One region of the Bifidobacterium sp. M3-N-101 genome, then DNA from elsewhere that is predicted to be linked to it. Evidence: riboswitches for the same ligand, from Rfam matches in the RefSeq annotation. Region 1 holds a riboswitch; the other holds the start of a gene.
The links. A riboswitch is a leader RNA that binds a small molecule or an ion and turns the genes downstream of it on or off. The one in region 1 is predicted to bind thiamine pyrophosphate.

Region 1 (7,340 bases):
GATCCCTCAGATGCTGAGGCTGCCGGCCAGGCCGCTCAGGCCTCTTCAGGGGCTGACGCCTCCGCCGAGTCCGGCTCTGCGCAGGATTCGGCTGCCCAGGCTCCTTCCAATGAAGGAGCCGACGCGGCTCCTGCCGCAGCTGAGGGAGAGAAGTCGGATGCCGGAGAGAAGACTGGCGAAGGCCAGTCCGATTCCGAAGACACCCTCACCCCTCTCGGCAAGGCCAAGAAGGAAGCCGCCGACTACCTCGAAGCCCTGCAGCGCGAACGCGCGGAGTTCATCAACTACCGCAATCGTGCGCAGAAGGAGCAGGAGCGCTTCCGCCAGCACGGCATTATCGACGTGCTGACCGCGCTGCTGCCGGCCCTTGACGACATCGACCGCATTCGCGAGAACAGCGAGATGGACGATTCGTTCAAGGCGGTGGCTGCCAAGATCGACAAGGCTTTCGAGAAGTTCGGCGTCGAGAAGTTCGGCGAAAAGGGCGAGGACTTCGACCCCACCAAGCATGAGGCAATCCTGCACAAGCCGGATGCCGATGCCGACAAGGAAACCGTCGACACCGTGGTGGAAGCCGGCTACCGTATCGGCGACCGCGTAATCCGCGCCGCCCGAGTAGTAGTAGCCTCCCCGCAAAACTGATAACGGCCAGCTCGCTAACGAGCTGACATTACCTTGGCTCCCGCTGGTGGGAGCTGGCAGCCGAAGGCTGACTGAGGGTGGTCAAACACTGAATATAAACCACCCTCAGTCGCGCTTCGCTCGACAGCTCCCGCCAGCGGGAGCCAACCATAAAGACTTTTCAAGAAAGGAGACATGAATGGCTGAAAACGAATGGCTCAGTAAAGACTTCTACAAAGTCCTTGGTGTCTCCAAGGACGCTTCGGACGACGACATCAAAAAGGCGTACCGCAAGCTCGCCCGCAAGTACCACCCTGACGTCAACAAGACCAAGGAAGCCGAGGAGAAGTTCAAGGACATCTCCGAAGCCTACGACGTGCTGAGCAAGAAGGAAGATCGCCAAAAGTACGACGCGATTCGCCAGTTCGGCATGGGCGGCGCCCGCTTTGCCGGTGGTTCCGGTGCCGGCGGCTTCGACGCTTCCGGCTTCTCCGACATCTTCGGCTCCATGTTTGGCCAGGGTGCCGGTGGCAACGGTTCGCGTATCCGCTTCTCCACTTCGGGCGGCGGCAACCCCAATCTCAACGACATCTTCTCGATGTTCGGTGGGGCCGCGGGGCAGGGTGCTGGCGGCTACGGCCAGCAGGCATACGGTAACGCCGGTGGCTACGGCTATGAGGAAGCCCCGCGCCCCGAAAACGGCGAGGACCGCAACTCCAAGATCAGCTTGACCCTTCGTCAGGCGGTCAAGGGTGCGACCGTGTCCCTGTCCGTGGATGGCAAGAAGTTCAAGGCTCATGTGCCCGCCGGCGTCAAGGACGGTCAGAAGATCAAGCTGGCCGGCAAGGGCAAGCCGGGCATCAACGGCGGCAAGGCCGGCGATTTGTACCTGCACGTCACCGTCAATCCGGATTCCACGTTCTCGATGCGCGGTCGTGACATCGTCATGAACCTGCCCGTCACCGTAGGCCAGGCCGTGGCCGGCGGCAAGGTCGACGCCAAGGATATCGATGGGAACCTGGTTACCTTCAAGGTGCCCGCGGGCTCCAGCTCCGGTGCCGAGGTCAAGTTGGCCGGGCTGGGTGTCAAGCGTGGCAACCAGCCGGGCGACCTGATCGGCCGTGTGCAGATCATGGTCCCTGCCAAGCCGGGTCTGGCGGTCAAGCACGCCGCCAAAGAATTCGACGAAAAAGCCGGCGACTATCTCAACTAACAGGGGCTCCCGCTGGCAGAAGCTGAATGAACGCAATCTTGGCTCCCGCTGGTGGGAGCTGTCAGCCAAAGGCTGACTGAGGGTGGTCTTGGCTCCCCTCTCTGAGGGGAGCCGGGAATCGAACCGAAGGCTCTCAAAATCACAGGAGGTGAACAATGGTGCGGTTAGCCAACCAGATGAAGCAGTTGTACGCGATGTGCGCAACCGCGCTCGTGATGGGCAGGGCCGATCTCGACGGAGCCGATGACGTCGGCTTCGACATCGAATTGCCCATCTTCACCGTCGGCCAGACCGCCGAGTTGGCCAACATTCACCCCCAGACCCTCCGTCAGTACGACCGCCTCGGTTTGGTTCGTCCGCAGCGCACGGATGGTGGCGCTCGCCGCTATTGCCTGCGTGACATTGCCCGCCTGACTCGCGCTCAGCGCCTGAGCCAGGACGAAGGCATCAATCTTTCCGGCATCGCACGCATTTTGGTCCTCGAAGAAGAGAATCGCCAACTGCGCCGCGAAGTCAAACGCATGCAAACCGGCGACCAGGAGAGCGTTTTCGCCGCAGGCCGTGACGGCAATATTGTGGAGGTACAACGCTCCAACCGCGCCCGCCTCTGGCGCAACGCCATCCGCCGCGAAACCCGCGAACTGCCCGGCCGCGATACTGCCGCCGATACCGCTGCCGGCGCCACCGGCGACTCCAACTCCACTCCCGCCGACTTCAAGTCCATGGTCCTGTGGGGTTGGTGAGTCTGGCCGCATTGCTTCGATTCCTTCTCCATTCGTAAAACTGTTTGTTATCTCGCATCGGGCAGCTGCCGAAAAAAGCACGAATTTTCTTGACGGAGATGTCAAGGTTTGTTACGGTGACGTGCGAAAACCGATTCGTAAGGGGTGCTTTAGGCTGAGACGGTATGTGCCGAACCCTTCGAACCTGTGAGCTAACACTCGCGTAGGGAATGCGACGGTTGAACTCCTCTGTTCGGCTCGGCATCCCATATGCGCGTTGAGAGAGAGGAAGCGTATGTCAATACGCAAGGAGCTGACCGCCCAGAACGTACTGCTGGGTTTTCAGCACGTGTTCGTTTCCAATGTTTGGCTTGATCCGGTATTCGTGGCAGGAGCGATTGGCTTACCTATCGCCCTGTCGTCGAACATGATTACGGTTCTTCGCAGACTACCAAATTGATTGCGGGCAAAGTCGCCGGATCCAAGCCCTGCCTAGGTTACGGAGCAAAAGTCGGGTTGGCGTTCATTGGCCGAGAGGCTTTGCGCCCTGATACCTATGCCGATACCGTGCATCGTGTGGCTGTTGACATCGCCACATATGACCAGCAAAGCTGCCTGGCTCCGCAGACCGTGTTCGTGGAGACTGATGGAGCCCTCACCCCTCGTGAAGTGGCTCAGCTGCTCGGTGGCGAGCTTGAGAATCAGCAGCGCAAATATCCGCGCTCCGTATTGAGTGACGCCGAGAACGTGGCCATTCAGCGGGCGCGCACCGACGCTGAGATGAGAGCCTTGATGGGCGGGAAGGCCGCGGTGTTCGCCAGTGGCCATAGCACGGCATGGTCGGTGCTGTATCGAGAACTTGACGGTAGCGGTGCCGACGAGGATGTTGCTTCGCTGATGTCGCCGTTGAACCGCACCGTCAACGTGGTGGCGGTGCCAGATTTGTTGGACGCCGCCAGAAGACTGACTTCCTGCCGTGGCTGGCTGCAGAGCTGCGGTGTCGCTGTGGATTCAACCAGACTGTTTGGTCTTGCAGATATATTGGCCGCGGTCGGTGTGAATCGCATCTGTCCGCTCGGTGAGATGGATCGGGCGAAATCCGGCTGGCATCATGATGGGGGCTTCAACCTCATCGATCTGTTGCGCGCGGTGGATGTCGAACGCGGCAGCGATGTGTACAGCGATTCGTTCGATATGGATATGGAATAGGCCTGTGCCGTTGCGGGCAGCAGGGGCTGGTAGCAGGGCGAAAGGCAAGGGTAATGACAGAGCAAAGCGATATGGCACGGCGTCCAATGGTGAATCTGGATGGCAGAACAGCGATCATCACCGGTTCCGGCAAGGGCATAGGAGCGGCCGTGGCGAAATGCCTGGCATCGCACGGAGCCGCTGTCGTTATCAATTACGTACATGACGCCGCCAGCGCGCAGCGCACTGTTGAAGACATCCACTCACTGGGAGGCTTGGCTATAGCTGTACAGGCGGATGTTTGCGATGAATCGCAATCTTCCAAGCTGGTGGGTACCGCTGTCGACTCATTCGGCGGCGTGGACATCTTAGTGAATAATGCTTTCGGACGCTTCTCCTTTGATCCGCGTCGCCGTTCCACTTTTGCTGGAGGCGATTGGGATGAGTTTGGCGCACAGATCGAGGGATGCCTGCATGGTGCATATCTGATGTGCTCACATGTGGTGCCGCTGATGCGAGCCCAGACCTCCGGGCGTATCATCAACATCTCCAGCAATCTGGTCGATTCGCCCATCGTGCCCTACCATTCGTATATCACTGCCAAAGGCGGCTTGGTCGGCATGACCCGCTCTCTGGCCCAGGAGCTGGGCGGCTTCGGCATTACCGTTAATGCCATTGCCGCAGGTTTGACGACCGGAACCGCATCCAGCGCAGCCGCCACCGAGGATGTTCGTGAACGAATCATTGCCATGACGCCTCTTGGCCGCCTTGCCCGTCCCGATGACATCGCCGGAGGGGTCGCGTTGTTGGCGTCCGACATGGCCGGCTTCATTACCGGGCAATGTCTGCACGTCGATGGTGGTTTGACCATGCGCTGAAGTGCAGGAGCGGTGTGCTGACGCGCTATGGTTGTCGCATCCGGTTGGTGCAATGGAATGCAGCAAGAGTAAAAGCGCCGATTGGCGTGTGGTCATGCGAACGGAGGTAACCATGCTGCTCAAAGCCGTGTTCTGGGATTTGGACGGTACTCTCATCGATTCTGAGCCGCTCTGGCATGACGGTGAGATTGAGATTGCGCACAACAATGGCGGCGAGTGGAACGAGGACCTCGGTTGGGAGTGCTCCGGCACTCCGGTGCCGCACGTGGCGGAGGTCATGATTGCGCATGGCTGCACATTGAGCGTTCCCGAAATCGACAAGCAGCTCAAGGATTATGTATTCAAGGCGGAGGTCGAACGTCTGCCGTGGATTCCTGGTGTGCAAGACGTGCTGCGTTCGCTCAAGGAAGCCGACATCCCATCCATGCTGGTCACTACTTCGCCTCGCCGCATGGCCGAGAACATCATGAAGCAGGCTGATGGATTGCTTGCCGGCTACGTCTGCGGCGATGATCCGTACGAGCACAAGCCGAGCCCTGCCCCATATCTGGCCGCGGCTGAGAGACTCGGCATCGCGCCTGAAGACATGGTCAAGTGCGTGGTAATGGAAGATTCCTCATCCGGCCTGCGCTCCGGCGCCGCCTCGGGGGCCACACTGATTGCGCAGACTGGCTGGATTCGCACCGACACTTCCGGCCTTGGCCAGTTTGCCTCCATCGACTCGTATGAGGGCATCGATGCGGCCGCGCTGGACGCCTTTGTGCGGCAGCGTCTGGGGGAGTAGAAATTTCGTTTGTATTGCGGAGTTTGTGTGGGAAACCCCCAGTCGACCTGATGTTATAGGCCGGCTGGTAGGGTGTTTGACGGTTTGCATATAACTGTCTGGTTCATTGGGCTGGCAGCTCAATACAAGATTTAGTACTCATAGGAAACACATGGGCTTCGTTAATTTCATCCTCGAACTGCTGAAGGATCCGCGTGCCGCGATTGCCGGTTGGATTGCCATGGGTGTGGCGCCGACCCTCAGCTTTATCTTCCTCATCGTATTTATCGAAACGGGTGTGGTGTTCTTCCCATTCCTGCCGGGCGACTCCCTGCTGTTCGCCGCCGGTGTGTTCGCCGCTCCCGATGCCGCGACCGGCAAGGCTGCGCTGCCGCTGTTCTGGCTGCTGCCGGTGGTCTGGTGCGCCCCGATTATCGGTGACCAGTGCAATTACTTCATTGGCCACTTCTTCGGCCGCCGCATTATCCAGTCCGGCAAGGTGAAGGCCTTGACCCCGGAGCGTTTGGCCAAAACCGAGCACATGATTGAGAAGTGGGGCCCGCTGGCTGTGTTCCTGGGCCGTTTCTTCCCGTTCATTCGTACGTTCATGCCGTTCATCTCCGGTATTTCCGGCATGCGTTGGAGCCGATTCACCCCGTTCTCGGTGGCTGGCGGCCTGTGCTGGTCCACGCTGTTCACGCTGCTGGGTTACTTCTTTGGCAATATTCCGGCCGTGCAGGATCACTTCGAATTGGTGATCGTGCTGATTCTGCTGGTTTCGCTGGCTCCCACCATCATCGGTTTGCTGAAGGCCAAGTTCGGCAAGAAGAAGCCGGAGTCGGTTGCCGATTCCCAGCTGGATACGATGGAATCCGGTATCGAGAACCTTAATAAGTAGTTTTTGGTGCTGTAGGGTTCGTTTCTTTTCCAAGCCCCGTTCCGCATGTGATGTGCGGAACGGGGCTTTGTTGTGTTATCCACATTGTTGGTGGACAACATGCCGGGGTGTGGATAATTCGGCAAGCTGGAACCACAGAACCTGATTTCGGTTGAAATAGGTTGGCTCGCACGGTTCAATCTCCCTATGAATATCGACACATCCTCTCGCACTGTTCGCGTTGCTCGCTCTCCGGCAGCGGCCGTTTCGTCCCCTCCCCAGTCCGCTGGGGTCGGGCCCTCCCCGCCGCCGCGCTACTACACCCCTCCTCCGCAACCAATGGCTGCGTATGAGAGAAAACGGTCGAACAGGACTCCGGAAGAATCGTTCTCCACGAACGTGGCATTGCACAATATTGTGACCGTGACTTCGGGTCACGGTGGCGTGGGGCTCAGCGTCATGGCCTCTATGCTTGCGCTGACGCTCACGGAGCGTGGGCAAAGCTGCGTGCTGGTCGATGCCGATTTCGTGGCGGGATGCTTGGATCTGCTGCTTGGCCTCGAGCGTGAGCCGGGTCTGCGTTTCAGTCAGATAGACGCTCCGTTGGGCCGTATTGAAGGAGCGGCACTGCGTCATGAGCTCATTGACTGGGAGGGTATTCGTGTGCTGCCGTGCGATCCCTGGAGCACGCGGCAGCCTGAATGGTGGGAAGTGCAGGCCGTGATTCGGGCACTTGCCGAAACGCACGATATTGTCATCGTAGATGCTGGCCAGGGAGGCCTGATTGAAACAGTGAGTGACTTGCGCCATGGAGTGCAGGTGATGGCCGCGGAACTTTCGGTAATCGGTTTGGCTCGGGCCAAAGCCCATCGGCTCAGATTGTCCGCATGGGAATGCGGGATTCCCCATATTGTCGGCATCGAACCGAGAGGTACGCCGCGAGGTCGCGGGAGCGTGGATGTTGCCGAAACCGAAGATTATCTGAGCGCTGCAGTGGTGGGTCCCATCCGTCTGACTTCCAGCTTGTGCGGTGATGTGCTTGAGGGATTAGGCATCCGATCCGTGCCCAAGGGAAGTC
Region 2 (7,340 bases), on a different contig from region 1:
ATGGCTCTGGCTAAGCCGGATGCGCTATTCCAGCACTGCCTGCCCGCCTATCGCGGTAAGGAAGTCACTGCCGAGGTGATTGATGGCCCGCAGTCCGTGGTGTGGGATGAAGCGGAGAACCGTCTGCACGCGCAGAAGGCGTTGCTCACCTGGCTGACCGGCAAGGCCCGTGGCGACGAAAGCCTGCTCGCATGAGTGAAGCCCTGCCGTCCCTGCAGCGCCCTGCCACCAGGGCCGCGCGACTCAGTGCCATTGAACAGGCGCTGGCCACGCATGTCATCACGTCACAATCGCAGCTGTCGAAAATCCTATTGGACGAAGGCATCGCGGTTACGCAGGCCACGTTGAGCCGCGACCTGGATGAGATGCATGCGGTGAAAACCCGGCTGAAGGACGGTACGGTGGCCTATACGGTTGGACGTGGTTCGGCGGTTGCCGATGTTGAGGACGTGGGGGAGCGCACCGAGGCTCAGATGGCTCGTGTGCTCAATGGTCTGGTCACTTCGGTGGCCGCTGCCCGCAACCTCGTTGTGGTGCATACCCCGTCCGGAGCCGCACAATATGTGGCTTCCGTGATTGACCGTCAGCCCATCGACGGCGTGCTTGGCACCATCGCTGGAGACGATACCGTCATGGTGATCTGCGCTGACGACGGCACCGCCGTCTCCCGCTCTGACTGGCTGCTCGGCCTCGCCTCCAAATAGTGTTTTTTCTTGCCCCCCCCCAAGGTGAGGGGAGCTGTCACCGTAGGCGACTGAGGAGAGTTGCCCAATCCTCCCCAACACGCCGTGCATAAATATACAATCCTCTGTATATACTTACATCAGTTTGTTTTTTTGGACCTTGAATGAAAGGGAACTCATGGCAGATAACAATCGCCTTGTTCTGGCCTACTCCGGTGGTCTTGATACCTCCGTCGCCATCTCGTACCTGAAGGAGCGCACCGGCAAGGACGTCGTGGCCGTGTCCCTCGATGTAGGTCAGGGCGGTGAAAGCCTTGAGACCATCAAGGAGCGCGCCCTCGCCTGCGGCGCCATCGAATCCTACGTGGTCGACGCCCGTGACGAATTCGCCAACGAATACTGCATGAAGGCCCTCAAGGCCAACGCCATGTACGAAGGCGTCTACCCGCTGGTCTCCGCCATCTCCCGCCCGCTGATCTCCAAGCACCTCGTGCGCGCCGCCCACCAGTTCGGCGCCGACACCATCTCCCACGGTTGCACCGGCAAGGGTAACGATCAGGTTCGTTTCGAGGTCTCCATCGCCTCCATCGACCCGACGCTCAAGGCCATCAGCCCGATTCGTGATCTCTCCCTGACCCGTGACGTCGAGATTGCGTTCGCCAAGGAGCACAAGTTGCCGATCACCCAGACCGAGAAGTCCCCGTACTCCATCGATCAGAACGTGTGGGGCCGCGCCATCGAGACCGGCTTCCTCGAGGATCCGTGGAACGGTCCGACCAAGGACTGCTACTCCTACACCGACGACCCGGCCTTCCCGCCGGTCGAAGATGAGGTTGTCATCGAGTTCAAGGAAGGTATCCCGGTCAAGATCGACGGCCGCGACGTCACTCCGCTGCAGGCCATCGAAGAGATGAACCGACGTGCTGGCGCCCAGGGCATCGGCCGTATCGACCTCATCGAGGATCGCCTGGTCGGCATCAAGTCCCGCGAGCTGTACGAGGCTCCGGGCGCCGTGGCCCTGATCACCGCTCATCAGGAACTCGAAAACTGCTGCCTCGAGCGCGAACAGCACCGCATCAAGCGCGACATCGACAAGCGCTGGGGCGAGCTGGTTTACGATGCGCAGTGGTTCTCCCCGGCTACCCAGTCGCTCAACGCTTTCATCGAGGACACCCAGAAGTACGTGTCCGGTGAGATTCGCATGGTTCTGCATGGCGGTCGCGCTGTGGTGACCGGCCGTCGTTCCGACTCCTCGCTGTACGACTACAAGCTCGCCACCTACGATTCCGGCGATACCTTCGATCAGAAGTCCTCCAACGGCTTCATCGACATCTACGGCCTGCCGTCCCGCGTGGCTGCCGCCCGCGATGTCAAGTTCGGCAACGGCATCGAGGTCCCGAAGAACACCGTCGAGTGATTCTTACTCAGTCGCCCCCGCTGCGAGGCTGTCGGCATAGCTGACTGGGAGTGGTCTTTGAAAGGACTGTCCTCAGTCACACTCCATGTGACAGCCCTCGCCAGCGGGGGCAACTGTATGTTTGAACACATTGCTACGCTTAAACACAGCTATTTTCACTTTTCAAGGAGCTTTCATGACTGAGAACAACGAACATTTGGCCTTGTGGGGTGGTCGTTTTACATCCGGTCCGTCTCCGGAGTTGGCCCGACTGTCCAAGTCCACGCAGTTCGATTGGCGTTTGGCTGACGACGACATCGCTGGTTCCCGCGCCCACGCCCGTGCTCTCGGCCGTGCGGGACTCCTGACCGCCGACGAACTGCAGCGCATGGAAGACGCACTCGATACGCTCCAGCGTCACGTCGATGACGGCTCCTTCGCTCCTATCGAAGACGATGAGGACGAGGCCACTGCGCTTGAACGCGGACTCATCGACATCGCTGGCGACGAACTCGGCGGCAAGCTGCGTGCCGGCCGCTCTCGCAACGACCAGATCGCCTGCCTGATTCGCATGTGGCTGCGCCGTCACTCCCGCGTAATCGCCGGATTGCTGCTTGACCTGGTCAACGCACTGATCGAGCAGAGCGAAAAGGCCGGCCGCACCGTGATGCCGGGTCGCACCCATATGCAGCATGCCCAGCCGGTGCTGCTCGCGCACCAGCTCATGGCCCACGCTTGGCCGCTGATCCGCGACGTGCAGCGACTGATCGACTGGGACAAGCGCATCAACGCCTCCCCGTACGGCTCCGGCGCACTGGCCGGCAACACGCTCGGCCTCGACCCGGAGGCCGTGGCGCGTGAGCTCGGCTTCTCCCGCGTGACCGACAACTCCATCGATGGCACCGCCGCACGCGATCTCGTGGCCGAATTCGCGTTCGTGGCCGCCATGACCGGCGTGGACATCTCCCGTCTGTCCGAGGAGATCATCATCTGGAACACTCAGGAGTTCGCCTTCGTCAAGCTCGATGACGGCTATTCCACCGGATCCTCCATCATGCCGCAGAAGAAGAACCCGGATATCGCCGAGCTCGCCCGTGGCAAGTCCGGCCGTCTCATTGGCGATCTGACCGGTCTGCTGGCCACTCTGAAGGGTCTGCCCACCGCCTACGCTCGCGATCTGCAGGAAGACAAGGAGGCCGTGTTCGACCAGGTCGATACGCTCGAAGTGCTGCTGCCTGCTTTCACCGGCATGGTCAAGACCATGCACTTCGACGGCGACCGCCTGGAAGAGGAAGCGCCGACCGGCTTTGCTCTGGCTACTGACATCGCCGAATGGCTTGTCAAGAACGGCGTGCCATTCCGCCATGCTCACGAGCTCTCTGGTGCCTGCGTCAAGCTCGCCGAAGGCCGTGGCCAGGAACTCTGGGATCTGACCGACGAGGACTTCATCGAGACCTTCGCCGCATTCCTGCCGGCCGGCAAGGCTCCGGGCGTGCGTGAAGTGCTCTCCAGCCACGGTTCGGTCGACTCTCGCAACGGCAAGGGCGGCACCGCCTATGGTCGTGTGCGCGAGCAGATTGCCGACGCCAAGGCCAGCGTCGAAGAGCTCAAGTTGTTCCCGGCCTCCACTTCTGACGGTTCCGCGTATAAGGCCCCCGGCACGTTTTAAACTGTGCGCTCCCGTTGGCGAGGGCTGTCGGCGAAGCCGACTGGGGGTGGTTGCGAAGGTCTTCGTCCACATGACCACCCTCAGTCTCGCTCCGCGAGCCAGCTCCCGCCAGCGGGAGCTAGGTCTTGCGTTGTCATCGCAACGGCCTACACTGAATAATCGTAACGAACGGGAGCCGTAAGGCTGAGAGGAAGTTGCCAGACTTCGACCGGGGAACTTGACGCGGGTCATGCCGCCGTAAGGAATCGTTGTTCTTGATTTGTTAGGTTTCCTGCAACAGTCTTTCATTCCGTTTGCATAATTTAGCCGTATGACGGGTCGTGGTGTAGCCAATGCATCGCGGCGGCCACACGGTCGCATGATTGGGTTCATGAATGGGCGCACCACTTAAGGTACGGTTCGTTTCGTGCACCCTTTTTTACTATTCGGAAAGGTTGTTATGCAGGTCAACGGAGAGCAAGTCAAGCTCGATACGCCGGTCAGCGTTGCCGACTATCTCGAAGCACACGGATTCCGCGCCGAACGTGTGGCCATCGAACTTAATGGTGAGATTATTCCGCGCGACAAGCGTGCCGATGCCATGCTTGACGACCAGTGCGTTATGGAAATCGTACAGTTTGTTCAGGGTGGCTGAAAGGAAGAGCTATGAGCAATATCAATCCGGTTACTGAAGCATCCGTTGAGGCGACGCCGCTGCCGCCGCAGCCCGCCGTCACCAATCCGGTCGGTACCGCTGCGCCGATTCTGCCGGTGGAAGACAAGCCGCTGAATCTGGGAGGCCACGAATTCCAATCGCGATTCATCTTGGGTTCCGGCCGCTATGACCTGAACCTCATCGAGGCCACGGTCGAGCACGCCGGTACGCAGATTGTCACCATGGCATTGCGTCGCGCGCAGACCACCGAGAACAGCGTGCTTGATTACATTCCTGAGGGCATTACGCTGCTGCCGAATACTTCTGGCGCGCGCAATGCCGAGGAGGCCGTGCGTATTGCGCGACTGGCCCGCGAAGTATGCCACACTGATTTCGTCAAGGTCGAAATCGAGCATGAAACCAAGTACCTTCTGCCGGACAACGCCGAAACCATTCGTGCCACTGAAATGCTGGCCAAGGAAGGCTTCGTGGTCATGCCCTACATGTTCCCGGACCCGATCGCAGCCCGTCAGCTGGAAGAAGCTGGTGCGGCCGCCGTCATGCCGCTCGGCTCGCTGATTGGTTCCAACATGGGTTTGCGTATGCGTGATTTTATCGAAATCATCATCGCCAACGCGCACGTGCCGGTCATCATCGACGCCGGCATCGGACGCCCGAGCCAGGCTTGCGATGCCATGGAAATGGGTGCGGATGCGGTGATGGCGTACACGGCTGTGGCCTCCGCTGGCAATATTCCGTTGATGGCTGAGGCGTTCAAGCACGCCATCGATGCGGGTCGTTCCGCGTATCTGTCTGGCCTTGGCAAGGTGACCGAGGGACAAGCCGTGCCGTCCAGTCCGACCACGGGGTATTTGCACTGATTGGGTATTGGCTCCCTTTTCTGAGGGGAGCTGGCCGTGTAGCGGACTGAGAGGAATTCGCGAGGCAGCGTTAAAACTTCCTCTCAGTTACCTGTGATGACAGCGTCCCTCCGGAGAGGGCAGAAACATGGAGAAAACATGGCATTGACGGATGAACAGGTGGAGCGGTACGCGCGTCATCTGATTTTGAAGGGCGTGGGTGTCAAAGGGCAGAAGCGTCTGCTGGCTTCCAGTGTGCTGATTATCGGCGCGGGCGGGCTCGGTTCGCCGGTTGCTCTGTATCTGGCGGCAGCCGGAGTCGGTCGCATCGGACTCGTGGATGGCGATATGGTGGATTTGAGCAATCTGCAACGCCAGATTATCCACACCACTGCACGGGTGAACGAGCCCAAGGTGGAGTCAGCGGCTGAGGCCATCCGTGAACTCAACCCGGACGTGACGGTCGACACTTACTATGAGCTTGTTGATGCCAACAATATCGCCGGCCTCATCGGGGCATACGATCTGGTGATAGAGGCCACCGACAATTTCGCCGCGAAGTTCCTTATCAATGACGCTTGTGTATTGGCCAATAAACCGTATATTCATGCGGGTGTGGTCGGATTCGCAGGTCAGGTGATGACCGTCATTCCCGGTGAAGGCCCGTGCTATCGCTGTATTTTCCGCGACATGCCTGCCGCTGGCGAGATTCCGACTTGCAAGGAAGCTGGCGTCTTGGGTGCGGTGGTCGGCGTGATCGGCAGTCTGGAAGCCACTGAAGCCGTCAAGCTGATAGTCGGCGTGGGGGAGCCGTTGGTGGGCCGCATGCTCACCGTGGATGCGTTGACCATGAATATTCGACGGGTGCCATTGCCGGAGCATGTGCCGGATTGCCCGGTGTGTGGTGAGCAACCGACCATCACCGCCATTGACTCGGCCAACTATATTCAGCCGGCCTGCGCGATTTAGAGCTATATGGCTCCCCCTCTGAGGGGAGCTGTCACCGTAGGTGACTGAGGGGAGTTGTTGCGGTTGAGCAAGCCTCCTCTCAGTCCGCTACGCGGACAGTTCCCCTCCAGGGGAGCCAAGATCAGAACGAGAGGGGAAGAACATGCCTATTGCTTTGCATAATGTGGTTGATGCCGATGAGAGCGGTGAGTGTGCGTATCGTCACATCACGCCGGAAGAATTCGCCGAGCTCGACCCGAATACGGTTACGCTGCTCGATTTGAGGGAACCGGCCGATTTCGCCGCTCACCCGGTCGAAGGTGCCATCAATGCTCCTCTTGATCCATTGGCTCATGTACTCAAAACCGTGCCCAAGGATCGAACTGTTGTGGTCTATTGCGCCCAAGGTTGGTGGAGCGAGGAAGTGGCCGAAATTCTCGCCGATCGCGGTTACGATGTGGCCAGCCTCTATGGAGGCTTCCAAGGCTATCTTGATTATCTCGAATCCCTCCACGATTAACAGCTCAACAGCCGATTGGCCGCAACGTATCTCTGACCTCTCGGCGCAAGGAATTCTCGTAATAATCCCTGATTTCGAGAGATCTTTGCACTGACTCGTGCTAAGCGCAAAGATTTCTCGAACAGTTCCTATTGTCGTTCTTTTGGATGAGTGTGCACGGTAATGTGCGTGCCCTACAATCGGTCACGGTGTTACCCGATAAATACTTGAATGTTGTCGGGTAATCACATGGAATGAACCGAACCAGCCCGAACGGGAAGGACGAAACCGTGGGACGCCTGCTCACTCGAGCGCAGATTCAACGCTTGGTCGCCAAGCATGGCCGTGAAGTCATCGAACATCAGCACATGCAGATCGAACGTTGCTGCTATCAGCACGGCAATGTCACCACATTCGAGCATTCCATACGTGTGGCGTGCCTCGCCGTTTGGCTGGCGGATCGCGCACATCTCTGGTACCGCGTGAATCTCAGGTCTCTGATTCGTGCGGCTCTCCTGCACGACTACTTCCTGTACGACTGGCACGACTGGGACAACGGGCAGCACCGTTGGCACGGCTTCACCCATGGCCATGCGGCCTTGATGAACGCTTTGAAGGATTTTGACCTCAACGACATCGAACGCAACAGCA

Region 2: linked by a shared signal. The riboswitch ahead of thiS (sulfur carrier protein ThiS) and the one ahead of NBH12_RS02635 (xanthine permease) in region 1 are both predicted to bind thiamine pyrophosphate.

What each region holds. Positions count from the first base shown of each region.
Region 1 covers NZ_JAMOKQ010000002.1:248,216-255,555, reverse strand. The annotation lists gene grpE (nucleotide exchange factor GrpE) at 1-642, shown strand, start outside; gene NBH12_RS02645 (DnaJ C-terminal domain-containing protein) at 821-1,834, shown strand; gene NBH12_RS02640 (heat shock protein transcriptional repressor HspR) at 1,990-2,577, shown strand; TPP riboswitch at 2,708-2,804, shown strand; partial or broken gene NBH12_RS02635 (xanthine permease) at 2,852-2,998, shown strand; partial or broken gene NBH12_RS02630 (acyl-CoA reductase) at 2,989-3,765, shown strand; gene NBH12_RS02625 (SDR family oxidoreductase) at 3,852-4,622, shown strand; gene NBH12_RS02620 (HAD family hydrolase) at 4,735-5,406, shown strand; gene NBH12_RS02615 (DedA family protein) at 5,558-6,283, shown strand; gene NBH12_RS02610 (P-loop NTPase) at 6,602-7,340, shown strand, end outside.
Region 2 covers NZ_JAMOKQ010000004.1:122,816-130,155, forward strand. The annotation lists gene argF (ornithine carbamoyltransferase) at 1-195, shown strand, start outside; gene argR (arginine repressor) at 192-704, shown strand; gene NBH12_RS04165 (argininosuccinate synthase) at 862-2,100, shown strand; gene argH (argininosuccinate lyase) at 2,276-3,748, shown strand; TPP riboswitch at 3,907-4,010, shown strand; gene thiS (sulfur carrier protein ThiS) at 4,188-4,382, shown strand; gene NBH12_RS04180 (thiazole synthase) at 4,394-5,263, shown strand; gene thiF (thiazole biosynthesis adenylyltransferase ThiF) at 5,402-6,211, shown strand; gene NBH12_RS04190 (rhodanese-like domain-containing protein) at 6,354-6,710, shown strand; gene NBH12_RS04195 (HD domain-containing protein) at 6,980-7,340, shown strand, end outside.